DNA from 2 places in the Streptomyces sp. NPDC001868 genome. Region 1 is predicted to be linked to the other one. Evidence: riboswitches for the same ligand, from Rfam matches in the RefSeq annotation. Region 1 holds a riboswitch; the other holds the start of a gene.
The links. A riboswitch is a leader RNA that binds a small molecule or an ion and turns the genes downstream of it on or off. The one in region 1 is predicted to bind glycine.
Positions count from the first base shown of each region.

Region 2: another riboswitch for glycine. It lies ahead of gcvP (aminomethyl-transferring glycine dehydrogenase); the one in region 1 lies ahead of gcvT (glycine cleavage system aminomethyltransferase GcvT).

Region 1 covers NZ_JBEOYO010000052.1:42,174-58,080, forward strand. Annotated here, with positions in the region: gene ABT147_RS37925 (ABC transporter ATP-binding protein) at 1-872, opposite strand, end outside; gene ABT147_RS37930 (ABC transporter ATP-binding protein) at 869-1,963, opposite strand; gene ABT147_RS37935 (ABC transporter permease) at 1,960-2,967, opposite strand; gene ABT147_RS37940 (ABC transporter substrate-binding protein) at 3,036-4,793, opposite strand; gene ABT147_RS37945 (ABC transporter permease) at 4,868-5,866, opposite strand; gene ABT147_RS37950 (enhanced serine sensitivity protein SseB C-terminal domain-containing protein) at 6,184-6,972, opposite strand; gene ABT147_RS37955 (enhanced serine sensitivity protein SseB) at 7,152-7,928, opposite strand; gene ABT147_RS37960 (AAA family ATPase) at 8,023-8,691, opposite strand; glycine riboswitch at 8,910-9,008, shown strand; glycine riboswitch at 9,009-9,133, shown strand; gene gcvT (glycine cleavage system aminomethyltransferase GcvT) at 9,169-10,311, shown strand; gene gcvH (glycine cleavage system protein GcvH) at 10,446-10,823, shown strand; gene glyA (serine hydroxymethyltransferase) at 10,842-12,107, shown strand; gene ABT147_RS37980 (L-serine ammonia-lyase) at 12,218-13,585, shown strand; gene ABT147_RS37985 (hypothetical protein) at 13,595-14,251, opposite strand; gene ABT147_RS37990 (DoxX family protein) at 14,409-14,861, opposite strand; gene ABT147_RS37995 (helix-turn-helix transcriptional regulator) at 15,000-15,907, opposite strand, start outside.
Region 2 covers NZ_JBEOYO010000006.1:295,996-311,902, reverse strand. Annotated here, with positions in the region: gene clsA (cardiolipin synthase ClsA) at 1-280, shown strand, start outside; gene ABT147_RS10560 (sugar phosphate nucleotidyltransferase) at 395-2,890, shown strand; gene ABT147_RS10555 (DUF881 domain-containing protein) at 2,989-3,894, shown strand; gene ABT147_RS10550 (small basic family protein) at 3,891-4,223, shown strand; gene ABT147_RS10545 (DUF881 domain-containing protein) at 4,229-5,104, shown strand; gene ABT147_RS10540 (zinc-ribbon and FHA domain-containing protein) at 5,166-6,137, shown strand; gene ftsR (transcriptional regulator FtsR) at 6,181-6,936, shown strand; gene ABT147_RS10530 (bifunctional nuclease family protein) at 7,021-7,494, shown strand; gene ABT147_RS10525 (MerR family transcriptional regulator) at 7,963-8,646, shown strand; gene ABT147_RS10520 (DNA polymerase IV) at 8,705-10,045, shown strand; gene ABT147_RS10515 (PRC-barrel domain-containing protein) at 10,272-10,640, opposite strand; glycine riboswitch at 10,765-10,861, shown strand; gene gcvP (aminomethyl-transferring glycine dehydrogenase) at 11,035-13,920, shown strand; gene ABT147_RS10505 (DUF5999 family protein) at 14,039-14,239, opposite strand; gene ABT147_RS10500 (hypothetical protein) at 14,638-15,228, opposite strand; gene ABT147_RS10495 (glutamate-cysteine ligase family protein) at 15,801-15,907, shown strand, end outside.

The sequences.
Region 1 (15,907 bases):
ATGCGCTCGCTCTTGGCACCCCGGCGCGACGGGTCCGGGATCGGCACGGCCGACAGCAGCGCCTTGGTGTACGGGTGCATCGGCGCCGTGTACAGGGAGTCCCGGTCGGCCAGCTCCACGATCTTGCCGAGGTACATCACGGCGATGCGGTCGGAGACGTGGCGGACCACCGAGAGGTCGTGCGCGATGATCACGTACGTCAGGCCGAGCTCGTCCTGGAGGTCGTCCATCAGGTTGACGACCTGGGCCTGGATGGACACGTCGAGCGCGGAGACCGGCTCGTCCGCGACGACCATCCGGGGCTTGAGCGCGAGCGCGCGGGCTATGCCGATGCGCTGGCGCTGGCCGCCGGAGAACTCGTGCGGGTACCGGTTGTAGTGCTCGGGGCTGAGGCCGACCAGCTCCAGGAGGCGCTGGACCTCCTTCTTCACCCCGCCCTCGGGCTCGACGCCCTGGAGCCTGAACGGCGCCGAGACGATGGTGCCGATGGTGTGCCGGGGGTTCAGGGAGCCGTACGGGTCCTGGAAGATCATCTGGATGTCGCGGCGCAGCGGCCGCATCCCGGCGGTCTTGAGGTGCGTGATGTCCGTGCCGTCGAACTCGACCTTGCCACCGCTCGGCTCCAGCAGGCGGGTGATGAGCCGGCCCATGGTCGACTTGCCGCAGCCGGACTCCCCGACGACACCGAGGGTCTCGCCCCGGCGCACCTCGAAGTCGATGCCGTCGACGGCCTTGACCGCCCCGACCTGCCTCTGGAGCAGGCCCTTCTTGATGGGGAAGTGCTTGACCAGGCCCTCGACCTTGAGCAGCGGCTTCTCGTCGGCGTCGGCGCGCGGGGCCGGCACGGCGGCCCGGGTCTCAGTCTCGCTCACAGCTTCGGCGCAATCTCTTCGGTCCAGATCCGCGTACGGTCCTCCTGCGACAGGTGGCAGGCGGTGAAGTGCCGGCCGCCGACCTCGCGCAGGTCGGGGCGCTCGGTGCGGGTGACGTTGTCCTTGGGGACGTCCGCGTAGGGGCAGCGCGGGTTGAAGGCGCAGCCCGAGGGGACGTTGATGAGGCTCGGCGGCTGGCCCTTGACCGGGATGAGCCGGTCGGTCTGGGCACGGTCGATGCGCGGCATCGAGCCGAGCAGGCCCCAGGTGTAGGGGTGCTGCGGCTGGTAGAAGATGTCGTCGACCGGTCCGCGCTCCACGCACCGGCCGCCGTACATCACGAGGATGTCGTCGGCGATCTCGGCGACCACGCCGAGGTCGTGCGTGATGATGATGACCGCGGAGCCGAACTCCTTCTGCAGATCCCGGATGAGGTCCAGGATCTGCGCCTGGACGGTGACGTCCAGGGCGGTCGTGGGCTCGTCGGCGATGAGCAGTTCGGGGTTGTTGACCAGGGCCATCGCGATCATGGCGCGCTGGCGCATACCACCGGAGAACTCGTGCGGGTAGCCGTCGACGCGCTTGTGGGGCTCGGGGATGCCGACGCGGTCGAGGAGTTCGATGGCGCGCTTGCGCGCGACCTTCTTGCTGACGTCGTGATGGACGCGGTACGCCTCGACGATCTGGCTGCCGACCTTGTAATACGGGTGCATCGCGGACAGCGGGTCCTGGAAGATCATCGCCATGTCGCGGCCGCGCAGCCGGCGCACCTCGTCGGGGCTCGCCCCGACGAGTTCCTTGCCGTCCAGCCAGATCTCGCCGGACATCCGCACGTTCTTGCCGCGCGCCCCGAGCCGGTGCAGGCCCATGATCGCCAGCGAGGTCACCGACTTGCCGGAGCCGGACTCGCCCACGATGCCGAGGGTCTTGCCCTTCTCCAGCTGGAAGGAGAGACCGTCGACGGACTTGACCACGCCGTCGTCGGTCGGGAAGTGCACCTTGAGGTCACGCACTTCGAGGAACGCCTCGGGGGCGTCCCCGGCGCGTGTGGGCTCGCCGACGGCGGCCCCGGTCTTGGTCAGTTCGGTCACGAGAGCCTCACCCGCGGGTCGATCGTGGCGTACAGCAGGTCCACCACAAGGTTCATGAAGACGACGAAGAACGCCGCGAGCAGGGTCACCCCGAGGATCGGGGGCAGGTCGTTGGCGCTGATCGACTGGACCGCGTACTCACCGATGCCGTGCAGGGAGAACACGGTCTCGGTGATGAGGGCACCGCCGAGGAGCAGTCCGACGTCCATGCCGAAGACCGTCACCAGCGGGGTCAGCGCGGCCCGCAGACCGTGCTTGACGACCACGTTGCGCTCGCGCAGGCCCTTGGCCCGTGCGGTGCGGATGTAGTCCTCGTTCATCGTCTCCAGCATGCCCGAGCGGGTGAGCCGGGCGTAGATGGCGGAGTAGAGGAGCGCCAGCGAGCACCAGGGCAGGAAGAGGGTGTTGGCCCACTGCGAGGGGTTCTCGGTGAAGGGGACGTAAACCCTGCCGAAGATCTCCAGCTTGTAGCTGAACAGCAGCAGGGCCAGCTGACCGGTGAAGAACATGGGCAGGGAGACGCCCGCGAGCGCCACACCCATCGCGGACCGGTCGAAGAACGACCCGGGCTTCAGGGCCGAGATGACACCGGCCGTGATACCGCCCAGCAGCCACAGCACGGCGGCGCCGGAGGCGAGCGAGATGGTCACCGGCAGCCGACTGGTGAGCTGCGGCCAGACCTCCAGGTGGTCCTTGAAGGAGTAGCCGAAGCAGGGGGCGTCACAGCGGACCGTGCTGGGCCCCAGGTCGTACGTGGCACCGGAGACAATGCCCTTGATGAAGTTCCAGTACTGCTCGTAGACCGGCTGGTCCAGGCCGAGGTTCCGCTTGACCGCCGCGATGTCCGCGGGCGAGGGGTTCTTGCCGATGTACTGCTGTGCCAGCTGGTCGGCGGTCTGTCCGGCGAGCTTCGGCAGGATGAAGAAGATGCCGAAGGTGACCGCGGTGACGACGAGCAGCAGGATCACCGCCGCGATCGTCCGGCGGATGATGTACGAGATCACGAGGACCGGCGCCGGCGCCCGCAGGGTGTTCTCCCGCGGGCGCCAATGCCTTCACCTGCCTTCCGGGGCTACTTCTTTTCCGTGGTACCGATGTTGAGGTAGTCGTACTGACCGCTGAAGGCCGAGGACGACACCAGGTTGGTGGCGTACGGCGAGCGGTACAGCAGGACCTTGAAGTAGGTCAGCGGCACGATGGCGGCCTGCTCCATGACCAACTTGTCGACCTCGGTGTACGCGGCGGTACGGGCGGCCTCGTCGGTGTTGCCGATCGCGTCGTCCAGCAGCTTGTTGACCTTGGGGTCGTCCAGCTCGGACAGGTTGGTGTTACCGGACTGGCCGATGGCCTTGCCGTGCACGATCTGCTGCAGGAAGCCGTAGCCGGTCGGCCAGTCGGAACCCCACTGCATCATGATCAGGCCGATGTTGTTCTTCTTGTTGAAGGACGGCACACCCGCGTAGTCGGAGAAGTACTTGCCCGACGGGTACTGCTTGATGTCGGCCTCGATGCCGACCTTCTTCAGCGCCTCGACGACCGCGGTGGCCGCGTCGACCTCGCCCTGACGGTCGGTGCGGGCGGAGATGGAGGTCTTGAAGCCGCCCTCCTTGCCGCAGGCCTTCAGGCTCTCCTTGGCCTTGGTGACGTCACCCTTGCTGTCCGGGGTGGCGTACAGGTCGGCCTTCTCGTAGCCCGTGACGTCGGGGGGCAGCACCGTGGAGGCGATGTCACCGCGGATCGGGCCGCCCATGGCGGTCTGCACGGCGACCTTGTCGATCGCGTACTCGACGGCCTTGCGGCAGTCGACGTTGTCGAACGGCGCGACCTTGGTGTTGATCGCCGTGTAGACGAGACGGCCGCCGGACGCGTTGTCCGTGTTGGCCAGCATCTCCTTGTCCTTGAGGACCTGAGCCTGGGTCTGGGCGTCGACACCGGTGCCCTGGATGTCGATCATGGTGTCGCCGGCCAGGATGTCCTTGTCGATGGTGGCCTTGTTGACCTTCAGGTTCACCACGATCTTTTCCGGGTACTGCTTGCGCAGCGGGTCCGTCTTGGCGTCCCACTCCGTGTTGCGGACGAGGACGATCTGCTTGCCCTCCTCGTACTTCTGGAACTTGTACGAGCCGGTGGAGACGACCTTCTTGGTGTAGTCGACGCCGGTGTCCTTGGCCCTCGGCACCGGAGCCGTCTGCGGCATGCTCGCCAGGTAGTCGAAGTCGGCGAAGGGCTTGTTGAGCTTGAAGACGATGGTGTTGTCGTCCGGCGTCTCGAGGGACGAGATGCCCGCCTCGTTCTTGTCCTTGTACGGGCCCTTGTACTTGTCCCCGCCGTCCAGCAGCTGCTGGAAGTAGTTGGGGCCCGAGGAGAGCACGTCACGCGCGAAGTTCGAGCGCTCGACCGCGTACTTGACGTCCTTCGAGGTGACGACGGTGCCGTCCTCGAACTTGACGCCCTGGCGGATCTTGTACGTCCAGGTCTTGCCGCCGTCGCTGGGGGTGCCCGCGCTCTCGGCCAGGTCCGGGACGAGCTCGTTGCCCGCCTCGCCCGCGCCGGGCTTGAACGTCATCAGCGGACGCGCGTAGAGGCGGCTGAAGTTGAAGCCGTACGCGTAGTACATGTTGCCCGGGTCGAGGGACTCGGGGGTGTCCGTACTGGCGTAGGTGACCGTGCCGCCCTTCGCCGTGGACTCGTTCACGACACCCTTGGTCGCGGCGTTCGCGCCGGCGCCCTTGGGGGTGTCCTCCGTGCCGTCTTCCGCCTTGCTGCACGCGGACAGAAGCAGGCCGGCGCTGCTCACAACCGCGACAGCGGCCATTGCTGACCTTCGCATGATGGTCGGTTTCCCCTTCGTAGTTGGACAGTTGAGTGGGACTTCGGGCCACAACCGGGCCGCGGTCGCAGACGTCAGCGGCTGCGGGGGTCGAGGGCGTCCCGGAGGCCGTCACCGAGGAGGTTGAAGGCCAGCACCGTGATGAAGATCGCGAGGCCGGGAACGATCATGTATTGCGGGTCGACCTGGAAGAAGTCGACCGCGTCGTTGAGCATTCCGCCCCAGGAGGCCTGCGGCGGCTGGATTCCGACGCCGAGGAAGCTGAGCGACGCCTCGAAGATGATGTTGGTCGGGATGAGCAGCGTCGAGTAGACGATGATCGGCGCGACGAGGTTGGGCAGCAGCTCCTTGAACAGGACGTACGGGCCGCCGGCCCCCATCCCCCGCGAGGCGTCGATGAACTCCCGCTCGCGCAGCGCCAGGGTCTGACCGCGCACGATGCGGCCCATGTACGGCCAGTTGAAGAAGCCGATGACGAAGATCAGCACCGAGATGTGCAGCGGTAGGCCTTTGAGGCCGAAGGCGCCGCCCTGGAGCGTCGCGGAGATGGCGATGGCGAAGAGCAACAGCGGGAACGCCAGGAAGGTGTCCATCAGCCGGCTCACGATGGTGTCGACCCGGCCGCCGTAGTAGCCGGCGACCAGGCCGAGCACCACTCCGATGGCGTTGGACAGGATCGTCGCGCCGAAGGCGACGACCAGGGAGACCCAGGAGCCCTCGAGAATGCGGGCGAGGATGTCACGGCCGAACTTGGGGTCGACCCCGAGTGGGTGGTCCCAGCTCATCCCACCGAAGTCGCCCTTGGGCAGGGAGGTGTTGGCGTCGATCAGATCCTGGTTGAAGGTGTTGGGGTCGAGCCCCAGCATCGACTGCAGCGGCCGGGAGAGGGCCGCGATCAGGATCAGCAGGACGACGACGACACCGCCCGCGACCGCCACCTTGTCGCGCTTGAAGCGGGTCCAGGCGATCTGGCCGAGTGAACGGCCCTCGATCTTCTTGGCCTCGACACCTGCCAGCACGGCCTCGGGCTGCGCCTCGGCCTGCGATCCGGTCGTCTCAATGGGTGCGGTCATCGTCCCTCGTGCTTGCCCGTGCCGGTGGTTGCCGACTGTGCCTGACGGCCGCCCGGGTCTGCGGTGCGGTCCGTCACCACTGCTGCTCTCTTGCTCTGTGACTACTGATGGGTACGAGGGGGAGGTACGGCATCGAACTTCACCGTATGAACAGCGTGTTCGCCCGATCCCCCCATCGCTCTGGGGGAGTCTTCAACGGTCGCGCGATCAGGCACCAGACCCGGCGGCGAATGTATGCGCAACCGTGATGTGGCCAGCGGCGTTCCGCTATCCGGACGTGACGCTCTGTTGAGCGGTGGGAACCGCCCCGGTGCGGCTCAGTAGCCGCCGGGGTAGCCGTATCCGCCCGCCGCCGGGGCCTGTGCCGGGGCGGCGTGGGCCTCGCGGTCGTAGAAGGGGCGGGCGCCGGCCCGCAGCCACATGGCGACCGGGTCGTACTCGTCGGACATGGCGACGGTGGAGACGGGCAGACCGTCCGGGACCGCGCCGATGGACTGCTGCATCATCGCCCGCACCGAGTCCACGGCGGGCGGCGAGGTGTCGTAGACGTCGAGGCCGATGGCCAGATACGGCGCGCCGAGCGCGGGCTGCACCCAGGCGCGGCGCAGCGAGCGCACGGCGGGGGTGCGGTGGGCGTTCTGGGTCAGCAGGGCGTAGAACTGCGGGATCTCGATGGCCGGCTCGGACAGCCGCAGCGGGCCGGCGGGCTGCCGCTCCAGGCCCGTGGCGATCCGGCGCAGATCGAGCCAGGGGATGCCGAGGCCGCCGCCCGGCGCGTGCGGGTTCAGCCACAGGCCGTAGTGGTCGGGGTAGAGGGTGCGGGCCACGTCGAGGCCGTCGACGACCTCGTAGCTGCGGTTCCAGCCACTGGCGGAGAGTTCCTGGGCGGAGGTGACGCACGGGGCGTAGTTGAAGCCGTCGACCTCCATGTTCCCGTACTGCGCGTCCGGGGAGCCGGCCTGGCCGTGCCAGAGCAGCATCCAGATCTGGCCGGAGGGCGGGGAGGCGAGGGCACGCAGCAGCGCCTCGTAGGCGTCGTAACGCCCGGGCGTCACCTGGCGCAGCATGTGCTCGACCTGCCCGGTGGCGATGCCGCTCGCGCTCACGTTGGCCGCCCTTCCCTGTTGGACCTTGGTTATAGGAACCAGCTTAGGTGGTGTGCGGGTTGAGCCGGTCAGGGCTCGGGGGTTGTTGTGCGTTGCGGACCGCGGGTGCGTTGTGGCTGGTCGCGCCCGCGCGGCGGAGCCGCATATCGATACAGCCCCGCGCCCCTTTGGGGGCGCTGTCAGTACCCCTGTTGATAGAAGGGACGGACCCTTTCCCTCAGCCAGTCGCCCACCGGGTCCTGGGCGACGTCCAGGAAGACCATGTTGACCGGCCAGGGGACGGGGGCCTTGGCGAGGGCTCGGCCGAGGGCGGCCAGGGGGTGGGTGCGGTCCGCCTCCCAGGAACCCAGTTCGACGCCGATGAAGAGCACGGGGTCGGCAGTCTCGATGGCGGCGAGGCAGCGGCGGGCGGAGAGGACCACTCCGGTTCCGGCGAACTCGGTGGAGGCCGCGGCGAGGAAGTCCACGGGGTCGTCCTGCCAGTCCGGCTCGAACAGCCGGACGCGGGCGCCGTTCGCCGAGCCGTCCAGCGGGGTCCGCCCGGCCCGGCACAGCTCGGCCACGGCCGGCGGCGGCAGCGGGATGCCCACGACACCGTCCGGGTTCAGGGCGAGGCCGATCTGCGGGGGCAGACCGCGCGCGAACTCGACGGCCGGGGCGATCGTGTACGACATGTGGTTGCCGACGACCTGCCGGAACTGCTCCTCGGAGCTGAAGACCGGCACATACGCCTGGCCGCCGACCTCCATCGTGGGCAGATCCAGCTGGCCGCTCTGCGGACCGCCGCCCTCGGGCAGCGGCACCCAGACGAAGCTGCGGGCCAGCACCTCCACGATCCGGGCCCCGGCCTGGGGCACCCCGAGCGAGGCGGACAGCACCTCCTCCAGCTCATTGCCGGGCCAGCCTCCGTGCCCATGGGGATGCGCCTGTGCCGGGAAGTCCGCCGGGAAGTCCATCTGCTGCCTACCGCTTTGCTCCGTGATGCTGTTGTAGCTGCACCTTAATTGCTTCGGAAGGACTCGGGGGCCGCCGCGGAGCCTTCCCGTCGTCTCACCCCACGAAGTCGATCCGCTTCAGGACGTCCGCCGCGGCCCGGTCGATGATCACCGCCGCCCCGCATCCCTTCGGCAGCCGCCCCTTCTCCACCGCCCGCAGCAGCCGGGTCATGGCGCCCCGGTGCCGGGCGAAGGCGTACCGCGAGACCCCCCGTCCGCGCTCCCGCTGTCCGTCCCGGGCCTCACCGGGAGTGACGTCGAGCAGCAGCAGATGCAGGGTGCCGCCCCGCCTGCGGGCCTCGCGCGCGAGCCAGCTCCGCACCCACGCCTGTGTCCCGCAGTCGTGCACGACGATGCCCTCCCCCGAGCGGAGGGCGCGCCGCAGCCCCGCGTAGTGGGCGAGACGGACGAAGGGCCGGTAGGCCGCGTACGGCAGCCGGTGGCCGAAGCGGGCGTCGAAGCGGTCGCGGGTGTCCTGGGAGTCGATGCGGACGCCGGGCACCGCCCGCCGCATCAGCGTCGACTTGCCGCTGCCGGGGAGCCCGGTGACCACCACCAGGTCGTCCGGCTCGAAGGACAGCCCGTGAGGGCTGCGCCCGGCACGCTCCCTGAGATCGCGGACGACCGCCCTCGGGAACGGGCCGCACGCCTCGCCGGCCGGTGCGACGGGCTGCTTGGGCATGGCGATGCCCGAGGTCGTCGCATACGCCGTGGTCCTGTTCACCGTGATCGTCCTCCCCAGGGGTATGGGAGACCCATCCCCACAGACTGTAAAGAGAAGGTAATGCCCGATCCCTCCTGATTCAGTCCTCGTATTGCCACAAGAGTGCTACGGACCGCTGTGTCTGCTTGTTCTCGTCGTTCCCCCACCTGTGAAAGGTCCCCCTGCCGCACCGCGTCGATGCGTGCAATGATGTGCGCGCCAACTGCATACCGGCCGCTTGAATCCGCGCGGGAGAGCTCCCAGCAGCAGTGCGCTGGGGCGCCGAAGGAGCAAGTCCCTCCCTTGAATCTCTCAGGCCCAGATACCGCGCGGGCGAGGCACATCTGAAAAGCGGGCCGCACCTCTCTTCCGCAGGGGACGGCCCCACCCAAGGTGCAAACCACGACCACCAGTACGTACGGTCGTGGTGAACCTCTCAGGTTCCGATGACAGATGGGGAGGAACGCCCTCGCCTGTCATGCCCTGGGAGCAGAACCGATGAGCAACAGCCCCACCGCCGGACCGCGCCATACGGCGCTCGATGCCCTGCATCGTTCGCTCGGCGCGACGATGACCGACTTCGCGGGCTGGGACATGCCCCTGCGCTACGGCTCCGAGCGCGACGAGCACCTCGCCGTCCGTACGAAGGCCGGTCTCTTCGACCTCTCCCACATGGGCGAGATCACCGTCACCGGCCCGGGGGCCGCCGCGCTGCTGGACCACGCGCTGGTCGGCAACATCGGCGCGGTGAAGCCCGGCCGCGCCCGCTACACCATGATCTGCCGCGAGGACGGCGGCATCCTCGACGACCTGATCGTCTACCGGCTCGCCGACACGGAGGCCGGTTCCTCGACGTACATGGTCGTCGCGAACGCCTCCAACGCCCAGGTGGTGCTGGACGCGCTCGTCGAGCGTTCCGCCGGGTTCGACGCCGAGGTGCGCGACGACCGGGACGCGTACGCGCTGATCGCCGTCCAGGGCCCCGAGTCGCCCGGCATCCTGGCCGCCCTCACCGACGCCGACCTCGACGGCCTGAAGTACTACGCGGGCCTGCCCGGCACGGTCGCCGGGGTCCCCGCGCTGATCGCGCGCACCGGGTACACCGGCGAGGACGGCTTCGAGCTGTTCGTGAAGCCGGAGCACGCCGTCGAGCTGTGGCAGGCGCTGACCAAGGCGGGCGAGGGCGCCGGCCTGGTGCCCTGCGGGCTGTCCTGCCGGGACACGCTGCGCCTGGAGGCGGGGATGCCGCTGTACGGGCACGAGCTGTCCACCGCGCTGACGCCCTTCGACGCCGGGCTCGGGCGGGTCGTGAAGTTCGAGAAGGAGGGCGACTTCGTCGGGCGTGCGGCGCTCGCCGAGGCCGCCGAGCGCGCCGCCTCCGCCCCGCCGCGGGTCCTGGTCGGGCTGGTCGCCGAGGGCCGCCGGGTGCCGCGCGCCGGATACCCGGTCGTCGCCGACGGCCAGGTGATCGGCGAGGTCACCTCCGGCGCCCCCTCCCCCACCCTGGGCAGGCCGATCGCCATGGCGTACGTCGACGCCACGCACTCCGCGCCGGGCACCACCGGTGTGGGCGTGGACATCCGGGGCAGTCACGAGCCGTACGAGGTCGTGGCGCTGCCGTTCTACCAGCGGCGGAAGTGACACCTTCGTAGTCGTCCGGAAGCGGCGTCCGTACGGACCCCGAGCGTGACGCCGGGCACATTCACGCTGCTCACCAGCGGTTTCAGCAGTCCCCCCTTCATCATCACTCCCCCGCGTACAGGAGAATTCAGGCCATGAGCAACCCCCAGCAGCTGCGCTACAGCAAGGAGCACGAGTGGCTGTCGGGCGCCGAGGACGGCGTCTCGACGGTCGGCATCACGGAGTTCGCGGCGAACGCGCTCGGCGATGTCGTCTACGCCCAGCTCCCCGAGGTGGGCTCCACGGTGACCGCGGGCGAGACCTGTGGCGAACTGGAGTCCACGAAGTCGGTCAGCGACCTGTACTCGCCGGTCTCCGGTGAGATCACCGAGATCAACGAGGACGTCGTCAACGACCCGTCGCTGGTGAACACCGCCCCCTTCGAGGGCGGCTGGCTGTTCAAGGTACGCGTCGCGGAGGAGCCGGACGATCTGCTCTCCGCCGACGAGTACGTCGCCCACACCGCCGGCTGAGAAGACGAGGTCGTACGCATGTCGCTTCTGAACACGCCCCTGCACGAGCTGGACCCGGAGGTCGCCGCCGCCGTCGACGCCGAGCTGCACCGTCAGCAGTCAACCCTGGAGATGATCGCCTCGGAGAACTTCGCTCCGGTCGCGGTCATGGAGGCCCAGGGCACGGTGCTGACCAACAAGTACGCCGAGGGCTACCCCGGCCGCCGCTACTACGGCGGCTGTGAGCACGTCGACGTCACCGAGCAGATCGCCATCGACCGGATCAAGGAGCTGTTCGGCGCCGAGTACGCCAACGTCCAGCCCCACTCCGGCGCCTCGGCCAACCAGGCCGCGCTCTTCGCGCTGGCCCAGCCCGGCGACACCATCCTCGGGCTGGACCTGGCCCACGGCGGCCACCTCACCCACGGCATGCGCCTGAACTTCTCCGGCAAGCAGTTCGACGTGGTCGCCTACCACGTCGACACCGCCACCGGACTGGTCGACATGGCCGAGCTGGAGAAGCTCGCCAAGGAGCACCGCCCGAAGGTGATCATCGCGGGGTGGTCGGCGTACCCGCGTCAGCTGGACTTCGCCGAGTTCCGGCGGATCGCCGACGAGGTCGGGGCCTACCTGTGGGTCGACATGGCGCACTTCGCCGGTCTGGTCGCGGCCGGGCTGCACCCCAACCCCGTCGCGTACGCGGACGTGGTCACCTCCACCACGCACAAGACCCTCGGCGGTCCGCGCGGCGGGATCATCCTGGCGAAGAAGGAGTTCGCGAAGAAGCTCAACTCGTCGGTGTTCCCCGGCTTCCAGGGCGGTCCGCTGGAGCATGTGATCGCGGCGAAGGCGGTGTCCTTCAAGGTCGCGGCCTCCGAGGAGTTCAAGGAGCGCCAGCTCCGTACGGTCGAGGGCGCCCGCATCCTCGCCGAGCGGCTGACCGCCCCGGACGCCCGGGAGGCCGGTGTCGACGTCCTGTCCGGCGGCACCGACGTGCATCTGATCCTGGTCGACCTGCGCGCCTCCGAGCTGGACGGGCAGCAGGCCGAGGACCGGCTCCACGAGGTCGGCATCACCGTCAACCGCAACGCCGTCCCCGACGACCCGCGTCCGCCGATGGTGACCTCCGGGCTGCGTATCGGCACCCCGGCCCTGGCCACCCGCGGCTTCACCGCCGAGGACTTCACCGAGGTCGCGGACGTCATCGCCGAGGCGCTGAAGCCGTCGTACGACGCGGAGGCGCTGAAGGCCCGGGTCAAGGCCCTCGCCGACAAGCACCCGCTGTACCCGGGGCTGGGGAAGTAACCCCGACTTCATCGGTACGTAGTCCCGCTTTTCCGGGGCACCGCGCACACTGGGGAACGAGCGCGGTGCCCCACCCCCTGCACAACCCTCCCCCGTTCTGAGGAGTCACCGTGGCCATCTCCGTCTTCGACCTGTTCTCGGTCGGCATCGGCCCGTCCAGCTCCCACACGGTCGGCCCGATGCGGGCCGCCCGGATGTTCGCCCGCCGGCTGCGCAACGAGGAACTGCTCGCGGGCGTCGCCGCCGTACGCGTGGAGCTGTACGGCTCACTCGGCGCGACCGGTCACGGCCACGGCACCCCGAAGGCCGTCCTCCTGGGCCTGGAAGGCGCCTCGCCGCGCACGGTGGACGTCGAGTCGGCCGAGGACCGGGTGGAGGCGATCAGGGGCTCGGGCCGGATCCGGCTGCTCGACGAGCACGAGATCCCCTTCGACTTCGACCGGGACCTGGTCCTGCACCGCCGCAAGACGCTGCCCTACCACGCCAACGGCATGACGATCTGGGCGTACGACACCGGTGGCGCCGAACTTCTGTCGAAGACGTACTACTCCGTCGGCGGCGGATTCGTCGTCGACGAGGACGCGGTCGGCGCGGACCGCATCAAGCTCGACGACACGCCCCTCAAGTACCCCTTCCGCACGGGCGACGAGCTGCTCCGGGTGGCCAAGGAGACGGGTCTGTCGATCTCCGCGCTGATGCTGGAGAACGAGCGGGCCTGGCGCACCGAGGACGAGATCCGCTCCGGGCTCCTCGACATCTGGCGGGTGATGCAGGCCTGCGTCTCGCGCGGCATGTCCCGCGAGGGCATCCTGCCGGGCGGTCTGCGCGTACGCCGCCGCGCCTCCATGTCGGCCCGTCAGCTCCGGGCGGAGGGCGACCCGCTGGCCCGCTCCATGGAGTGGATCACGCTCTACGCGATGGCCGTGAACGAGGAGAACGCGGCCGGTGGCCGGGTCGTCACCGCCCCGACGAACGGCGCGGCCGGCATCATCCCGGCCGTCCTGCACTACTACATCAACTTCGTGCCGGGCGCCGACGAGGAGGGAGTCGTCCGCTTCCTGCTCGCCGCCGGTGCCATCGGCATGCTCTTCAAGGAGAACGCCTCCATCTCCGGCGCCGAGGTCGGCTGCCAGGGCGAGGTCGGCTCCGCCTGCTCCATGGCGGCGGGCGCGCTGGCGGAGGTGCTGGGCGGCAGCCCCGAACAGGTCGAGAACGCCGCCGAGATCGGCATGGAACACAACCTCGGCCTCACCTGCGACCCCGTCGGCGGCCTCGTCCAGATCCCCTGCATCGAACGCAACGGCATGGCCGCGGTGAAGGCCGTCACGGCGGCCAGGATGGCGATGCGCGGCGACGGCACCCACAAGGTGTCCCTGGACAAGGTCATCAAGACGATGAAGGACACGGGCGCCGACATGAGCGTCAAGTACAAGGAGACCGCGCGGGGCGGGCTCGCGGTGAACATCATCGAGTGCTGAGCGGGACGTTCAGGGGGTCGGCGCGCGTAGGGCCGGGTCGAGCAGGTCGGGGGTGTTCGGGGCGGGGTTCTCGTCGGTCCCGGCCCCGTCCCCGTAGGCGGTCGCGGTGAGGAAGTCGGTCTCGACCGGCGTCAGGTGCGCGAGCAGGGTGTCGAGCGGGTAGGTGTCGACGAATCGGGAACGGGCGCCCGTGACGAGCAGGACCGCGAGGGGGCGGTCGCCGTTCATGGGCAGGCCTGGGTGGACGTCGCCGCCCCAGTACATGACCGGGGTCCCGGTGCCGGGGTGGGCGAAGCGGCCCGCGCCCGCCAGCATCAGCAGGGCGGTCTGGGTACCGGTCTCGTCGCCGTGGTAGTCGTACAGATAGGCCTCCAGCGCCTCGCCCCGGTGGCGGAGCAGGGTGAAGCCCTGGGCGGCGCGTGGGGCGAGCAGGTCCCGGGGGGTCCTGGTCCGGTCGGCGCGGACGGCGGCCGCCGCCGCGGGGTAATGGGCGGCTAGTCCGGTCAGGGCCCAGTCCGGGTCGGCGCCGTCGACGGCCCATCCCGTGTACATCGCCGACGGGTTCTCGATGATGCCGAGGCCGGGCAGGGGTGTGCGCAGCCACTCGTCGAAGCCTTCGCGCGACATCGGTATCCGGGTCGCGAGCATGAACGAACGAGCGCCCATCGGGTGCCTCCTCGGGGCGACGGCAGCGGGCCTCGCACGATATCCCCGCCCGTCGGCTCCGGTTCGGGCCCGCGCGCCCCGGCGGCGAAGCTGCGTGTCCGGTTACGTGGTTCCACGTAGGGACGAGGTCACCGGGGGCCGGTTCACCGGGACGAGGTCAGCGGGACGGCCCGGTGACGCGGTGGGAGCCGGGGCTGGTGGCGGTCTCGCGGCCGGTCAGGCCCGCCAGGGACAGGGCGCCCGGGCCGGCGAAGACCAGGAGGAGGAAGCCCCAGCAGAAGAGGACGGGGGCGAGGCCGCCGTTCTGGAGGGGGAAGAGGCCGTCCTTCTGGTGTTCCGTGAAGTAGGCGAAGGCCATGATCCCCGAGCTGAGGAAGGCGGCGGGCCGGGTCGCGACGCCGAGGAGGATGAGGACGCCGCAGACCAGCTCGATGACCCCGGCATACCAGAAGGGCCAGTCGCCGACCGGGCTCGCCTTGCGGTCCAGGATCCCGAAGACCGTGGCGGCGCCCTCGCTGGCGAACAGCAGGCCCAGCACGATGCGGAACAGGCCGAGGACGAGGGGTTGGCGTGTCGTGAGCCAGTCGTCCAGGCTCGGGGTTCTGCTCATGGGTACTCCTCGGAGGTGTCGGCTACGCGTGGGTGCTCCCGGTTCCTCCTACGCATACGCCCCGCCTCCGGTTCAAGGATTGCGTCGGCAAGTTCGTCGCGGTGCGGGTGTACGGCCGTGACGCCCCTGGCGGATCGGTCAGGGGCGCTCCCCGGTGTTCGCGAGGGCCGCGCCGAGTTCCGCCCTGCGGCGGATGCCCAACTTGCGGTAGGTGCTGGTCAGATGGGTTTCGACGGTGCGGCGGGCGAGGTGGAGGAGTTCGGCTATCTCGGTGTTCGTACGGCTCTGCGCGGCGAGTTCGGCGATGCGGCGCTCGCCCGCGGTGAGCGCGGACGGGCCGGTCAGGGCGGCCGTGGTGCGGCGGGCGCCGCCCTCGCGCAGGGCCGCCTCCGCGACCGCGCGGAGGCGGAGCGCGCCCAGGCGTTCGGCGCGTTCGGCCGCCTCCCGGAAGGCGTCTCGGGCCCGCGCCCGCTCCCCGGACGCGGCGAGCCCCCGCCCCTGTGCCAGGAGCGCCGGTATCAACTCCGGTATCGCCTGTGGCGTCCACTGTGGTGCCGGCTGCGGTGTCCACTGCCGTATCGACTGCGGTATCGACTCCGTCTCCACCGCCGTTCGGTCCGGCGCCACGGCCCATTCGCCGTCCGGTGCCTCGGCCGCGTGGCCATCCATGTCCGGTGCCTCGGCCGCGCCGCCGAGCGAGCCCGTGCGGGACGTGAAGGCTCCGCCCACCGGCCGTGCGGGGTCCGTGCCCAGCGTCCAGCCGTGCACGGCCGTCGCCGTCGCGCGTGATCCGCCGTGCTGCCGGCCGACCTGGGCCGACACCCGGCCGCCGGCGCCCGCGACGGCGCTCCTCAGTGCCACGACCGAGGCCCCGGCCGCCGCGGCGGCCTCCTCGGGCACGCCGTCGGCTTCCTGCCGCAGCACCCGTACCGCCCGGTCCCCCAGCTCCAGGCCCCGGCGTCCGCCGGTCGCCGTGCCGAGGGCGGAGAGGGCGCGGCCGAGGACGCGGGGGGTGTTCCAGACGGTGGCGAGGCGGAGTTCCTCCT
Region 2 (15,907 bases), on a different contig from region 1:
TCTCCTGCGAGAGCTGGTTCTGCTGGTGATGGTGGGCGTCCTCAGACGGCACGGCTATCCGCCGCCGCAGGTGAACTTCCTGGGGAAGGCGGCTACCTTCAACTTGATGTGTGCCTTCCCGTTGCTGCTGCTCAGTGACGGAAGTGGATGGATCTCGTCACTCGCTGCTATTTTCGGATGGGCGTTCGCCGGATGGGGTACAACGCTGTATTGGTGGGCAGGGATCCTCTACGTGGTTCAGGTCCGCAGACTAGTCAGTGCGGACACCATGGCCGATTGAGCCCGCCCCAGAGGTGGCCGTAGTGGCTCGATGGCCCGCGTCGGAAATGTGCGGGACAATCTGGACGGGTGAAGTCGGCTAGACCGTCGTCTCTTCAAGGAGGACGCTTCCGACATGAAGGCCGTCGTGATGGCCGGAGGTGAAGGCACACGCCTTCGCCCCATGACCTCAAGCATGCCCAAGCCGCTCCTGCCGGTGGTGAACCGCCCGATCATGGAGCACGTCCTGAGGCTGCTCAAAAGGCATGGGCTCAACGAGACCGTCGTCACCGTCCAGTTCCTGGCGTCACTCGTCAAGAACTATTTCGGTGACGGCGAGGAGCTCGGTATGGAGCTCACCTATGCCAACGAGGAGAAGCCACTCGGTACCGCCGGGAGCGTCAAGAACGCCGAGGAAGCGCTGAAGGACGACGCGTTCCTTGTCATCTCCGGCGATGCCCTCACGGACTTCGACCTCACCGAGCTCATCAGCTTCCACAAGGAAAAGGGTGCGCTGGTCACCGTCTGTCTGACACGGGTGCCGAATCCCCTGGAATTCGGCATCACCATCGTGGACGAGGAAGGCAAGGTCGAGCGCTTCCTGGAGAAGCCGACCTGGGGCCAGGTCTTCTCGGACACCGTGAACACGGGCATCTATGTGATGGAGCCCGAGGTCTTCGACTATGTCGAGGCCGACGTACCCGTCGACTGGTCCGGCGATGTCTTCCCGCAGCTGATGAAGGAGGGCAAGCCGGTCTACGGCTATGTCGCCGAGGGCTACTGGGAGGACGTCGGTACGCACGAAAGCTATGTGAAGGCACAGGCCGATGTGCTGGAGGGCAAGGTCGACGTCGAGATCGACGGATTCGAGCTCTCGCCCGGAGTATGGATCGCCGAAGGCGCCGAGGTGCACCCCGACGCCGTACTGCGCGGGCCGCTGTACATCGGGGACTACGCCAAGGTCGAGGCCGGCGTCGAGATTCGTGAGCACACCGTCGTGGGCTCGAACGTGGTCGTGAAGAGCGGCGCCTTTCTGCACAGGGCCGTTGTCCACGACAACGTCTACATCGGGCAGCACAGCAATCTGCGCGGATGCGTGGTCGGCAAGAACACCGACATCATGCGGGCCGCACGGATCGAGGACGGCGCGGTGATCGGCGACGAGTGCCTCGTCGGCGAAGAATCGATCATCCAGGGGAACGTACGGGTCTACCCCTTCAAGACGATCGAGGCCGGCGCCTTCGTCAACACCTCGGTGATCTGGGAGTCCAGGGGACAGGCACATCTCTTCGGCGCCCGTGGTGTGTCCGGCATCCTGAACGTGGAGATCACCCCCGAGCTGGCCGTGAGACTCGCGGGGGCGTACGCCACCACGCTCAAGAAGGGCTCCACGGTCACCACCGCCCGAGATCACTCCCGAGGCGCCCGTGCGCTGAAGCGGGCGGTCATCTCGGCGCTGCAGGCCAGCGCCATCGACGTACGGGACCTGGAGAACGTACCGCTGCCGGTGGCGCGGCAGCAGACCGCGCGGGGCAGTGCCGGCGGGATCATGATTCGGACGACACCGGGGGTCCCGGACTCGGTCGACATCATGTTCTTCGACGGACAGGGGGCCGATCTCTCGCAGGCCAGTCAACGGAAGCTGGACCGGGTGTTCGCGCGGCAGGAGTACCGGCGCGCGTTCCCGGGTGAGATCGGGGACCTGCATTTCCCGGCGAGTGTGTTCGACTCGTACACCGGGTCGTTGCTGCGGAACGTCGACACGACCGGGATCGCCGAGTCGGGGCTCAAGGTCGTCGTGGACGCGTCCAACGGCAGTGCCGGTCTCGTGCTGCCGAGTCTGCTCGGCAAGCTGGGTGTCGACTCGTTGACGATCAACCCCGGTCTCGACGAGTCGAGGCCGACGGAGACGGGCGACATGCGGCGGGCGGGGCTGGTGCGGCTGGGCGAGATCGTGGCGTCCTCGCGGGCCGCGTTCGGCGTGCGGTTCGACCCTGTCGGTGAACGGCTGTCGCTCGTCGACGAGAAGGGCCGGATCGTCGAGGACGACCGGGCCCTGCTGGTCATGCTCGACCTGGTGGCCGCGGAGCGGCGCAGCGGCCGGGTGGCGCTGCCGGTGACCACCACGAGGATCGGCGAGCAGGTCGCGGCGTACCACGGCACGCAGGTCGAGTGGACGACCACCTCGCCGGACGACCTCACCCGGGTCGGCGGGGACGAGACGACGATCTTCGGCGGGGACGGGCGCGGCGGGTTCATCGTGCCGGAGTTCAGCAGCGTCTTCGACGGGGCGGCGGCCTTCGTACGGCTCATCGGGCTGGTGGCGAGGACGCAGCTCACGCTCAGCCAGATCGACGCGCGGATTCCGCGGGCGCACGTCCTGAAGCGGGATCTCGCCACCCCGTGGGCGGTCAAGGGCCTCGTGATGCGGCGGGTCGTGGAGGCGGCCGGGGATCGCTTCGTCGACACCACCGACGGTGTGCGGGTCGTGGAGACGGACGGGCGGTGGGTGATGGTCCTGCCGGACCCGGCCGAGGCCGTCACTCATCTGTGGGCCGAGGGGCCCGACGACGCCTCCGCGCAGGCCCTGCTCGACGAGTGGGCGGCCGTGGTGGACAGCGCCGGCCGCTGAACCGTTTCGCACGCGCGCGTGCCGGACAAGCGCCCCCAACGGGGCCTGTCCGGCACGCCGGTGGGGCCATTCGGAGGTAGTGGTCGCGACGTGCGACGATGTGCGGCATGCCGCAGCAGCCCCCCGTTCGGAGCACACCCACGCGCCCGTCGCGTCCGGACGCCTCCATGTCGCTGCTCACCAACGTCATGGATCACAGCCTCGACGACGGATACGCCGAGGCCGCCGCCCGCAAGAAGGCCGCGGGCACCGAGGGCATGCCGAAGACGATGCGGGCCAAGCTGGGGCTCGCGGTCGGGCTGGTGCTCGCCGCCCTGGTGGTGACGGTGGGTGCGGCGCAGGCGCGGATAAGCGCCCCCGTGGTCGCCAAGGAGCGCGAGGAACTGATCGACCGCATCCAGGAGGAGACCTCGGCCGCGGACAAGCTGGAGGACTCCGTGGACGGGCTCCGTGACGACGTGAGCGCACGGCAGCGTGAGGCACTCAAGGACGACGGCGGCAGCGACGCGAACGATCTGACGGGCATCCTGTCGGGCGCCGTCGAGGTGCACGGCCCCGGGGTGCGGCTCGTCGTCAACGACTCCAAGGGCGCCGGCCAGAGCGGGGACGGCGATCCGCGCGAGACGTCCGGTTTCTCGGACACCGGCCGGGTGCGCGACCGGGACATGCAGCGGGTCGTCAACGGACTGTGGGCGTCGGGCGCCGAGGCCATCTCGATCAACGGGCAGCGGCTCACCGCCCTCTCGGCGATCAGGGCCGCGGGCGACGCGATACTGGTCGACAACAAGCCGCTGGCACCGCCCTACACGGTCCTCGCGGTGGGGGACGGGCAGCGGCTGAGCACCAGGTTCCAGAACAGCCCCGACGGGCTGTACCTGCACGCCCTCCAGGAGAACTTCGGTATCCGGACGAGCATCTCCGTCGAGGACGACCTCAAGGTGCCGGCCGCGCCGAGCGTGATCGTACGAACAGCAGAACCCAGCACAGAGAAGGGCACATCGTGATCGCCGTACTGGGCCTCGTCCTCGGAGTCGTGGCCGGACTCTTGGTCCGGCCCGAGGTACCGGCGGTGGTCGAGCCGTACCTCCCCATCGCCGTGGTCGCGGCGCTCGACGCCGTCTTCGGTGGGCTGCGCGCGATGCTGGACGGCATCTTCGACGACAAGGTCTTCGTGGTGTCGTTCTTGTCGAACGTGGTCGTGGCCGCCCTGATCGTCTTCCTCGGCGACAAGTTGGGCGTCGGCGCCCAGCTGTCCACGGGCGTCGTCGTCGTCCTCGGTATCCGTATCTTCTCCAACGCCGCGGCGATCCGCCGGCACGTCTTCCGGGCGTGAGGCCGATGAACGAGCGGGACGAGACGCCGAGGCCGAAGCCGACCCAGGGCGGGGGAGAGGAGGACTCTCCGACGACCCGGCTGCGCCGGGAACTCCCCCAGGAGGTGCCCTCCACGGCCGCCGAGGAGCCCGGTGAGGCTCCTCAGGAGGAGACGAACAAGCTGACCGGGCGGCAGCGGCTGGGTCAGGGGCTGTGGCCGCCGCGCTTCACCCGGGCCCAACTCATCGTGGCGCTCCTGCTGTTCGGCCTCGGCTTCGGACTGGCCATCCAGGTGGCCTCCACCAACGACGACAGCGCGCTGCGCGGAGCACGTCAGGAAGACCTCGTACGCATCCTCGATGAACTGGATGACCGTACTCAGCGTCTGGAGGAGGAGAAGCAGGGTCTCGAGGATCAGCGCACCGAGTTGGAGAACAGCTCGGACCAGGCCGAGGAGGCACGCAAGCAGACGGTCGAGAAGGAACGGCAACTCGGCATTCTGGCGGGCACGGTGGCCGCGCAGGGACCCGGCATCACACTGACGATCGACGACACGAAGGGAACGGTCGAGGCGGACATGTTGCTCGACGCGATCCAGGAGCTGCGCGCGGCCGGCGCTGAGGCGATCCAGGTGAACGGTGTGCGGGTCGTGGCCAGCACCTATCTGACCGATTCCGGTGAGGGAATCAGTGTGGATGGGAACAAGATCACCCAGCCCTTTCGTTTCAAGGTCATCGGCAACCCGCAGGACCTCGAACCCGCACTGAACATCCCCGGAGGCGTGGTGCAGACACTGGAGAAGGAGCAGGCCACCGTGACCGTGCAGCGGGCGGAGAAGATCGTCGTGGACGCCTTGCGAGCGGCGAAGCGGCCTGACTACGCTCGGTCGTCCTCCCAGTGAACCGCAGGTGCATGGGGCCCGTCCGTCGAGGGCATGAGGTTGCGGGGGGTCGGCGCACCGAATGGGTGGTGCGTGGTGGAAACTGTCTGGTGGATACGGACGTTGTGAGGTTGTCCGGGTCGGCCGGTGTGTTCAGTCAGGGTTCGTCCTGCCCCACGGGCGGGTCTGTTTCGGTCAAGGGGAATCGCCCGTGAAGTTGTTTGCGAAGTTGTTCGGCAAGAGCGCGCGAGAGGGCAGCGACAACGCGACCTCCCGTCATCGCGCGCAGCCTTCGGAAGCGGAGGAGCAGGGCGGTGATCGCCCGCTGTTCCGGGACCAGGTCGGTGGTCCGGGAGGTGACATTTCCGGAGGTCAGGGCGCGCCGTCTGTTGACCCTGCCCAGTCGGGCCGCATAGGTTTCGGGGAACCGTCAACCTCAGGTACGGGTGGAGGGTTTAGTTCAGACCCGTATGCGTCCAATGCCCCGGCGGGGCAGCCGCGGCAGGAGGATCCGTCGATGTCGGCCCTGGTGTGTACGAGGTGCGGTAACCGCAACGCGGAGAACAGCCGCTTCTGCTCGAACTGCGGTGCTCCGCTGCGGGCCGGCGCGACCGCCGAGCGTCCGTCCGAGACGACCTCCACGATCTCCATCTCCGGCCTTGAGGCCTACGACTCCGAGGTCACCGGCCAGACCCAGCTGCCGGCGCTCTCCCCCGAGGCGCAGGCCGCCGTCGACGCGCTGCCGCTCGGCTCGGCGCTCCTGGTCGTGCGCCGCGGCCCGAACGCGGGCAGCCGCTTCCTGCTGGACGGCGATCTGACCACGGCGGGCCGTCACCCGCAGAGCGACATCTTCCTGGACGACGTGACCGTGTCGCGCCGCCATGTGGAGTTCCGCCGGGGTCAGGACGGCTCGTTCACGGTCGCCGACGTCGGCAGCCTGAACGGCACCTACGTCAACCGTGAGCGGATCGACCAGGTCGCCCTGCACAACGGCGACGAGGTGCAGATCGGCAAGTACCGGCTGGTCTTCTACGCGAGCCAGCGGGGCTACTGACCCTCCCCCGGACGGTGTCCGGGGGGACCCCCAGGGAAGGTCCATGCTTCGAACAACGAGCGGTGGTGCCGACCACGGCACCGCCGCCGCGGACAGTGGCCTGATGAGCATCGGTACGGTGCTGACCGCTTTGCGCGAGGAGTTTCCCGAGGTAACCATCTCCAAGATCCGTTTCCTGGAGTCGGAGGGGCTCATCGAGCCGCAGCGGACCCCCTCGGGGTATCGCAAGTTCAGCGCCGAGGACGTGGAGCGCCTCGGACACGTCCTCAGGATGCAGCGGGACCACTATCTGCCGCTCAAGGTGATCCGCGAGTATCTGGAGGCCCTGGAGCGCGGCGAGGACGTACGGCTGCCGTCCGTGGGGCGCCAGCGTGACATCGGTGACGGAGAGCGCCTGAGTGAGCTCTTCGGGGAGCCCGAGGAGCCGGCGGCCGCCCGGATCGGGCGTGGCGAGCTGGTCGCCGGCGCCGGGATCGACGAGGAGCAGCTGGCCGAGTGGGAGTCGTACGGGCTGGTGGCCCCGCTGCCGGACGGGTCGTACGACGCCGAGGTGCTCACGGTCGCCACGCTTGTGGTGGAACTGGGGCGGTTCGGTATCGAGCCCCGGCATCTGCGGGTGATGCGGGCCGCCGCGGACCGTGAGGCGGGGCTCGTCGACCAGGTCGTGGCGCCCCTGCGCCTGCACCGCAATCCGCAGACCAGGGCGCATGCGGAGGACCGTACGCGCGAGCTGGCGGGGCTCACGGTCAAGCTGCACGCCGCGCTCGTGCGGAGCGCGCTGGGTGTACGGCTCCGCTGAGAGGCGGTGTTCGCCCGTGGCGGATCGGTGGGCCGATCCGAGCCCGACTACCCAAACATCCCGAGCACGGCCTAGGGTTGCTGTGTGAACGAGCTCGATGTCGTAGGTGTCCGGGTGGAAATGCCCTCCAACCAACCGATCGTGCTCCTGCGCGAAGTGGGAGGCGACCGTTACCTCCCCATCTGGATCGGGCCGGGGGAGGCGACGGCGATCGCTTTCGCCCAGCAGGGCATGGCCCCCGCGCGACCGCTGACCCACGACCTGTTCAAGGACGTGCTGGAGGCCGTCGGCCAGGAGCTCACGGAAGTGCGCATCACCGACCTGCGTGAGGGCGTCTTCTACGCGGAGCTGGTGTTCGCCAGTGGGGTCGAGGTGAGTGCGAGGCCTTCGGACGCCATAGCGCTGGCGCTGCGTACCGGTACGCCGATCTTCGGCAGTGACGGGGTGCTCGACGACGCGGGCATCGCGATCCCGGACGAGCAGGAGGACGAGGTGGAGAAGTTCCGCGAGTTCCTCGACCAGATCTCGCCCGAGGACTTCGGAACGAACAGTCAGTGAGACCGGGCGGGCGGTCGTCCGGGGCTGTGAGGCCTTGACGCCGCCGGTCGTCATCGGTGGCGGGTGCCCGGGTTCGGGGCTCGGGGCGTCATGGACCGCCGGATGCACGTCGTGGCGGCCGAGAGACGTCGTGGCGGACGGGACGGATCGCGCGTGCTGCCAGTGGGAGACGGTCGCCAAGGGCGGGCTGGGACACGGTCGGCGTAGCTGGTCCGAGACTCCGGGGCGAAGGTGCCACGGGCGCCGGTCCGGGCGGTGGGAGACGTCGTCCGGGGCTCGGCACATGCCATCAGCCCATGCACGGTCGGTCGGCTCCGCCGGAGCGCATTCGGCTAGCCTTTCCCCGCGGGAGGGCACGGGAAACCACTCTCAGGGTGATTATCACTCGGCGTGGCGAGTGCGGTGGTCGTTGACGCGCCCCAGGTGGCTGCCTACCGTCGATGAGGCAGGTCAAGGACGGAGGTCGGCGTGAGAAGCAGCGGCGACGGTACGGCTGGGGGTGCCCCCGGACGCAGGCTGGGGGACGGCGGCCCGTACCCTCCCCCAGGCTCTCGGCTAGGCTCGAGCTGGGGGGACCCCCATCACAGCAGCGCGGCCGGTCACGTCCCGCAGCGGCCCACGGCTGTGCAGGACAGCGCGGAGGCGGCCCCCGAGCCGCACGAGAGCGTCGGCTACCGCGGCCCCACCGCGTGCGCGGCCGCCGGCATCACCTATCGGCAGCTCGACTACTGGGCCCGTACCGGTCTCGTGGAGCCGAGTGTGCGGTCCGCCCAGGGCTCGGGGACACAGCGGCTCTACAGCTTCCGGGACGTCGTCGTCCTGAAGATCGTGAAACGGTTCCTCGACACGGGGGTGTCGCTCCAGAACATCCGCACCGCCGTCCAGCACCTGCGGGAGCGGGGCTTCAGCGATCTGGAGCGGATGACGCTGATGAGCGACGGCGCGACGGTCTACGAGTGCACCTCGCCCGACGAGGTCCACGCCCTGCTCCAGGGCGGCCAGGGGGTCTTCGGGATCGCCGTGGGGGTGGTCTGGCGTGATGTGGAAAGCGCTCTCTCGCAGTTGCACGGCGAGCGGGTCGACACGGGGGAGACGCTCATGGGCCACAACCCGTCGGACGAACTGGCGCGACGGCGGAACCGGGCGGTCTGAGCAACTCCGCCGCCGCCGCTTCGGGGCGTTGTCAGTGGCGTAGGGCAGCATCGGAGAGGTGAGAACCGCGCCGACGATCCTGCATCTCGACATGGACGCCTTCTACGCCTCGGCGGAGCAGGCGTCCAAGCCGAGTCTGCGGGGGAAAGCCGTTGTCGTGGGCGGGCTCGGGCCGCGTGGGGTGGTCGCGACCGCCTCGTACGAGGCGCGGGTCTTCGGGGTGCACTCGGCGATGCCGATGGGGCAGGCGCGCCGGCTCGCGCCGAACGCCGCGTATCTCACGCCGCGCTTCACGTTCTACCGGGCGATCAGCGATCAGGTCATGGGGCTGTTGCGTGATCTGTCGCCGCTGGTGGAGCCGCTGAGTCTGGACGAGGCGTTCGTGGACCTGGAGGCCGGGGGCACGGCCTGGGACGAGGAATCGGCGCGGCTGGCGGGCGCGCGGTTGCGCGCGGACATCCGGGCGGTGACCGCGCTGACCGGATCCGTGGGGCTCGCGGCCTCCAAGATGCTCGCGAAGATCGCCTCCGAGCAGGCCAAGCCGGACGGGCTGGTGCTGATCGAGCCAGGGACCGAGCGGGAGCTGCTGGGCCCGATGTCCGTGCGGATCCTGCCGGGGGTGGGCCCTGCGACAGGCGACCATCTGCGGCGGGCCGGGATCACCACGGTCGAGGAGATCGTGGAGGCGGGGGAGGACGAGGTCGTACGGCTGCTGGGGAAGGCGCACGGGCACGGGCTGTACGCGATGGCGCTGGCGCGGGACGACCGGGCGGTGGTGGCCGAGCGGGACACCAAGTCGGTGTCGGTGGAGGACACGTACGACGTGGACATCCATGACCGGGTGCGGGTCCGGATGGAGGTGCAACGGCTCGCGGACCGGTGTGTGCGCAGGCTGCGGGGCGCCGGGCTGTCGGGGCGGACGATCGTGTTGAAGGTACGGCGGTACGACTTCTCGACGCTGACCCGGTCCGAGACCCTGCGGGGGCCCACGGACGACCCCGCGGTGGTGCGGGAGGCCGCGGGGCGGTTGCTGGAGTCCGTGGACACGACCGGTGGGGTGCGGTTGCTGGGGGTGGGGGTGAGCGGGCTCGCCGACTACACGCAGGAGGACCTGTTCGCACAGGCTGCGGGGGAGCCGGAGCCTGTGGAGGAGGAGGCCGGCTCCGACGTGGAGGTGCCTGTGGCGGAGGAGGGTGCGGGTGCCGAGCGGCAGTGGAGGGCCGGTCATGATGTGCGGCATGCCGAGTACGGGCACGGGTGGGTGCAGGGGAGCGGGCTGGGGCGGGTGACCGTGCGGTTCGAGACGCCGCACGATGTGGAGCCGGGGCGGGTGCGGACGTTCAGGACCGATGATCCGGGGCTGGAGCCGGCGGAGCCGTTGCCGTTGGTGCGGGGTTGAGACTGGGCAGCGCCGGTCCGCGCCGCTGTGGCTGCGCGCCGTTGCGGCGGGATCGAGAGACCGGGATCAGGAGGGCGCCTGAGGGGTGGGTCGATGACGGCGATCGGGCGGCTGCGGGTGTGTGGGGGCTGGTCGCGCCCACGCGGCGGAGCCGCGAATCGGAACAGCCCCGCGCCCCTGAAAGCGACGGCCCTGCGGGCCGAAAGAGCAGGGGCGTCGCCCCGGATCAGGTGTTGTTCTTGCCTGTCGTGTTGCCGAAGTCGTGGTCCGGAGGCGGGGGTGGGGCTATGTCGAGGCCGTAGTGGTGGTAGAGCTGGAGTTCCTGTTCGGGGGAGAGATGGCGGCCTACGCCGAAGTCGGGGGCGTCCTTGATGAGGGCGCGGTCGAAGGGGACGCGGAGGGTGCCTTCGACGAGTTCGCTGGGTTCCAGGGGGACGAAGCAGTCGCGGCCGAAGAGGCCCATGCGTATCGCGGCCCACTCGGGGATGCCGGTGGCGTCGTCGAGATAGACCTCGTCCACGGTGCCGATCTTGCTGCCCTTGCGGTCGAACGCCTTGCGGCCGATCAGGTTGCGCGGATCCATATCGGTCTGCACGGGCCCTCCAAGTGGTCGCAGAGGGGTCGCGAATCATCCCTCACCACTACGAAAAGGCACATCGGGGAAGGCGGCCACTCGAAGACCCGTGCGGTGCCCGCGCTGATACGCTGGCAGCGGCTGCTGACCCCGTGCGGGAGAGTCCTCCGGACACCATCCGGAGGCGCCGAAGGAGCAAATCCTCCCCGGAATCTCTCAGGCCCACGTACCGCACGGACGAGGTCACTCTGGAAAGCAGGGCGGGTGTCACGGCTTCCGCTCTCACCGACGGTGAAAGCCGGTTCGTACCCTGGACCGGTGAAGCTCTCAGGTTGAGATGACAGAGGGGGAGGCCCTCGGGGCACCCGTGCCGTGGTGCCCCTCGACGGTCGTGTCAGACCAGGAGGCCTCCGTAATGACCGCCCATCGCATTCCGCTCTCGGAGCTCGAACAGGGAATCCCCTTCGAGCGGCGCCACATCGGACCGGACGTCGAGGCCCGGGCCAAGATGCTCGCGCACGTCGGGTACGGCTCGCTCGACGAGCTGACGGCCGCCGCGGTCCCGGACGTGATCAAGAACGCCGAGGCGCTGGACCTTCCCGGTGCGCGTACCGAGGCGGAGGTGCTCGCCGAGCTGCGTTCGCTCGCGGACCGCAATCAGGTGCTCGGCTCGATGATCGGGCTCGGGTACTACGGGACCTTCACCCCGCCGGTCATCCTCCGGAACGTCATGGAGAACCCGGCCTGGTACACCGCCTATACGCCGTACCAGCCCGAGATCTCCCAGGGGCGGCTCGAAGCGCTGCTCAATTTCCAGACCATGGTGGCCGAGCTGACCGGTCTGCCCACCTCCGGCGCCTCCCTGCTCGACGAGGGCACCGCCGCCGCCGAGGCCATGGCGTTGTGCCGGCGCATGGGGAAGAACAAGAAGGGCCTCTTCCTCGTCGACGCGGACACGCTGCCGCAGACGATCGCCGTGATCGAGACCCGGGCCGAACCGACCGGCGTCGAGGTCGTCGTCGCGGACCTGAGCGCCGGGATTCCGGCCGAGCTCGCCGAGCGGGAGATCAACGGGGTGCTGCTCCAGTACCCGGGCGCCTCCGGTGCCGTACGGGATCTGAAGCCGGTCGTCGAGCAGGCGCACACGCTCGGCGCGCTCGTCACCGTCGCCGCCGACCTGCTCGCCCTCACCCTTTTGGCCTCACCCGGTGAGCTGGGCGCCGACATCGCGGTGGGGACGACCCAGCGGTTCGGTGTGCCCATGGGCTTCGGCGGGCCGCACGCGGGCTACATGGCCGTACGGGAGAAGTTCGCGCGCAGTCTGCCCGGGCGGCTCGTCGGGGTCTCCGTGGACGCGGACGGACACAAGGCGTACCGGCTCGCCCTGCAGACGCGGGAGCAGCACATCCGCCGGGAGAAGGCGACCAGCAACATCTGTACGGCACAGGTGCTGCTCGCCGTGATGGCGGGTATGTACGCCGTCTACCACGGGCCCGAGGGGCTTCGGACCATCGCCCGGCGTACGCACCGGTACGCCACCGTGCTCGCCGCGGGGCTCGCGGCCGGTGGGATCGAGGTCGTGCACGGGGCGTACTTCGACACGCTCACCGTGCGGGTGCCGGGGCGGGCCGGTGAGGTCGTGGCCGCCGCTCGGGAACATGGCGTGAACCTGCACCTCGTGGACGCCGACCTGGTGTCCATCTCCTGCGACGAGACCACGACGCGGGCACAGCTCGGCGCCGTGTGGACCGCGTTCGGGGTGGAGGGGGACGTCGAGGCCCTCGACGCCACCGCTGCGGACACGCTGCCCGGGGCGCTGCTGCGGTCGGACGACTACCTCACGCACCCGGTGTTCCACGACCACCGCTCCGAGACCGCGATGCTGCGCTACCTGCGCCGGCTCGCGGACCGGGACTACGCGCTGGACCGGGGCATGATCCCGCTGGGCTCCTGCACGATGAAGCTCAACGCGACCACCGAGATGGAGCCGGTGACCTGGCCGGAGTTCGGGCAGCTGCACCCGTTCGCGCCCGCCGGACAGGCGCAGGGGTATCTCACGCTCATCCGTGAGCTGGAGGAGCGGCTGGCGGAGGCCACCGGGTACGACAAGGTGTCGCTGCAGCCGAACGCGGGCTCCCAGGGCGAGCTGGCCGGGCTGCTGGCCGTACGCGGCTACCACCGGGGCAACGGCGACGAGCAGCGGACGGTGTGTCTCATCCCGTCCTCCGCGCACGGCACCAACGCGGCGAGCGCCGTCATGGCGGGCATGAAGGTCGTCGTCGTGAAGACCGCCGGGGACGGCGAGATCGACGTCGAGGACCTGCGGGCGAAGATCGAGCAGTACCGCGACGAGCTGTCCGTGCTGATGATCACGTATCCGTCGACGCACGGGGTGTTCGAGGAGCACGTCGCCGACATCTGCGCGCAGGTGCACGACGCGGGCGGCCAGGTGTACGTCGACGGCGCCAACCTCAACGCCTTGGTGGGTCTCGCCAAGCCCGGGCACTTCGGTGGCGACGTCTCGCACCTGAACCTGCACAAGACGTTCTGCATCCCGCACGGCGGCGGCGGTCCTGGCGTGGGCCCGGTGGCGGTGCGCGAGCACCTGGCGCCGTATCTGCCGAACCACCCGCTGCAGCCGGCGGCCGGCCCGGAGACGGGCGTGGGGCCGATCTCGGCGGCCCCGTGGGGTTCGGCGGGCATTCTGCCGATCTCGTGGGCGTACGTCCGGCTCATGGGCGGTGAGGGGCTCAAGCGGGCCACGCAGGTGGCGGTGCTCAGCGCCAACTACATCGCGAAGCGGCTGGAGCCCCACTACCCGGTGCTGTACACCGGTCCGGGCGGGCTCGTGGCGCACGAGTGCATCATCGACCTGCGGCCGCTGGCCAAGTCGACCGGGGTGAGCGTCGACGACATCGCCAAGCGGCTGATCGACTACGGCTTCCACGCGCCGACGATGTCGTTCCCGGTGGCCGGGACGCTGATGATCGAGCCGACCGAGTCGGAGGACCTCGGTGAGCTGGACCGGTTCTGTGAGGCGATGATCGCGATCCGCGCGGAGATCGAGAAGGTCGGCTCGGGCGAGTGGCCGGCGGACGACAACCCGCTGCGCAACGCTCCGCACACCGCGGCCGCGCTCGGCGGGGAGTGGAAGCACGCCTACACGCGCGAGGAGGCGGTCTTCCCGGCCGGGGTGTCGCCCACCGACAAGTACTGGCCGCCGGTGCGCCGGATCGACCAGGCCTTCGGCGACCGGAACCTGGTCTGTTCCTGCCCGCCGCTGGACGCCTACGAAGAGTAGTCGGACGCGGACACGCGTCGGGGCCGGTTCGGAGAGTGCTTCTCCGGCCGGCCCCTTCTTCTGTCCGGGCGGACGTCCTGTGCGGGGACGCTCGCCCTGCCGCGCACGTGAGTGCGGCTCAGGCGGCTGTCATCACCGTGCCCATCGGGCGGTGCGGCGCGATGATCTGGCCGTCCGGCAGGAGCTCACCGGTGTCCTCGAAGAGCAGAACGCCGTTGCAGAGCAGGCTCCATCCCTGCTCCGGGTGGTGCGCCACGAGTCGGGCGCCTTCCCGGTCGGCGGATTCGGCGGTCGGGCACAGTGGCTGGTGCTGGCACATGGTTGTTGGGATCTTTCGGTTTGTCGTGTGGTCTGAGATGGCTGGTTCGTCTGTCCCGCGGCTTGAAGCCCCGTTCATGGCCGCCCCCCGTTGTGATAAATCGGTCCGGTCCCAGTGTTGCCCCACGGGCGTCAATCCGCAGGCATTTCGCAGCACGGCTTCTTCACAGGTTGATGACGCATCCGCCGCGCGGACGGTTCATCCCCACCACACTGTCCCTTCGGGTGGTTCGCAGTGGTCGGATGGGGCTAGTCCGGTGGGGGAAGAGTGCGTGAATGGCTCGTACGAGCGTATTGGCGCCCGAAAGAGCGGGAATTCCGGCAGTGGGAAACAAGCGCCCCGCCACCGGGATTTCGGTGGCGGGGCGCGAGCGGTCGAATGCGGGGGCGGCCGGGCTTTCAGGCGGGTGATCCCAGAAGTGGCACGGGTGCGGGTGTCAGCCGGGTGGTCAGTACCGGGAGGAGATCGGCGACCCGGTGCGGGCGGTGGGCCGCGATGCCGGGCGGTGCGGGCGCCAGCGGGACCAGCAGGTCGGTCGGTGCCGGATGGCCGGTGGCGCCGTCGGCGGTGGGGTCGGCGTGCAGCCAGAGCGTGAGCATGTACAGCTCGGGCACCGACAGCAGGCGTGGCTGGTAGGGCTGCTGCATGACCTCGGCCTGGCGCAGGGCGCGCTCGGTGGAGGTGATGTACGGGCCCTCGAAGAAGTGCGAGAACGCCCAGCCGTCCGGGGTGAGCCGGGTCTCGGCGGCGGCCACGGCACGGTCGCCGCAGCGGATCAGGAACCGCCATCCGGTGAGCCGGGTGGTGCCCGTGCCCTCGGGGGTGATCCGGTCGAGTACGTGGACGGGCAGGGGGAGTTCGGGGGTGGCGGGGCCTTGGGCGTTCTTCAGGGAGGGGGTTCGCGCCTCGTGGACGGCGGTGGGGGAACCGAGTGCCGTGAGGACGGTGCGCAGGGCGGGCGCGGGAGCCGGGGGGACATGCAGCGGCATGGTGGGTCGCCTCTCAATTCGACAGGCACGGTGGCGCGAGGGCGGGGGCGGACGGCGCTGTCAGCTCTCGGGGATCGGAGAGACGGGTGCCCGGGGTCCGGTGCGTGGGTTGGGTCCGCCGCGCGTGGCAGGACGGCAGGACCGAGGACCGCGAGTGCCGTTCTCTCAGCCTCGTTTGCGAAGTTTATACGACACGTGTTCACACGAGGTTTCGTCTAGCCGTTCCGGATATGAAGAGCAAGGCGGTATCCGGTCGCCGGAACATGGATGGCACCCCGTTTTCCCAGGGGGGTGCGTCGGTGACCTCGGATTACCGTCGCGTAGCGGACGGCCGGTTCTCGTCGGCGCTTTTCACGAAAGGTCACCGGGCAGAAAGCGCGTGCTCATTCTTGCCCGCTGAATGTGCCAGAAGCACGCCGAGTGAATAAGGTCGGAGGTGACCGTGCTCAGCCTAGCGTGTGCAGGTCGCGCGCAGGACGTTATCGGTGGCTCTGCCTGGGCATCATCATCCGTGGACCCGGGACAACCAGTGGCCGAGTCATCGGCCTGCCCATCCGAGGAGGGACACTTCGATGGGGGAGAAGGTCGTGGCGGGGCCGTTTGGCCTCTCCGATCGCCAGCAGTACCGCGACAAGCTCCACCAGTGCCTGGCGGGGCTGGCGCGGCTGCTGGAGGAGAA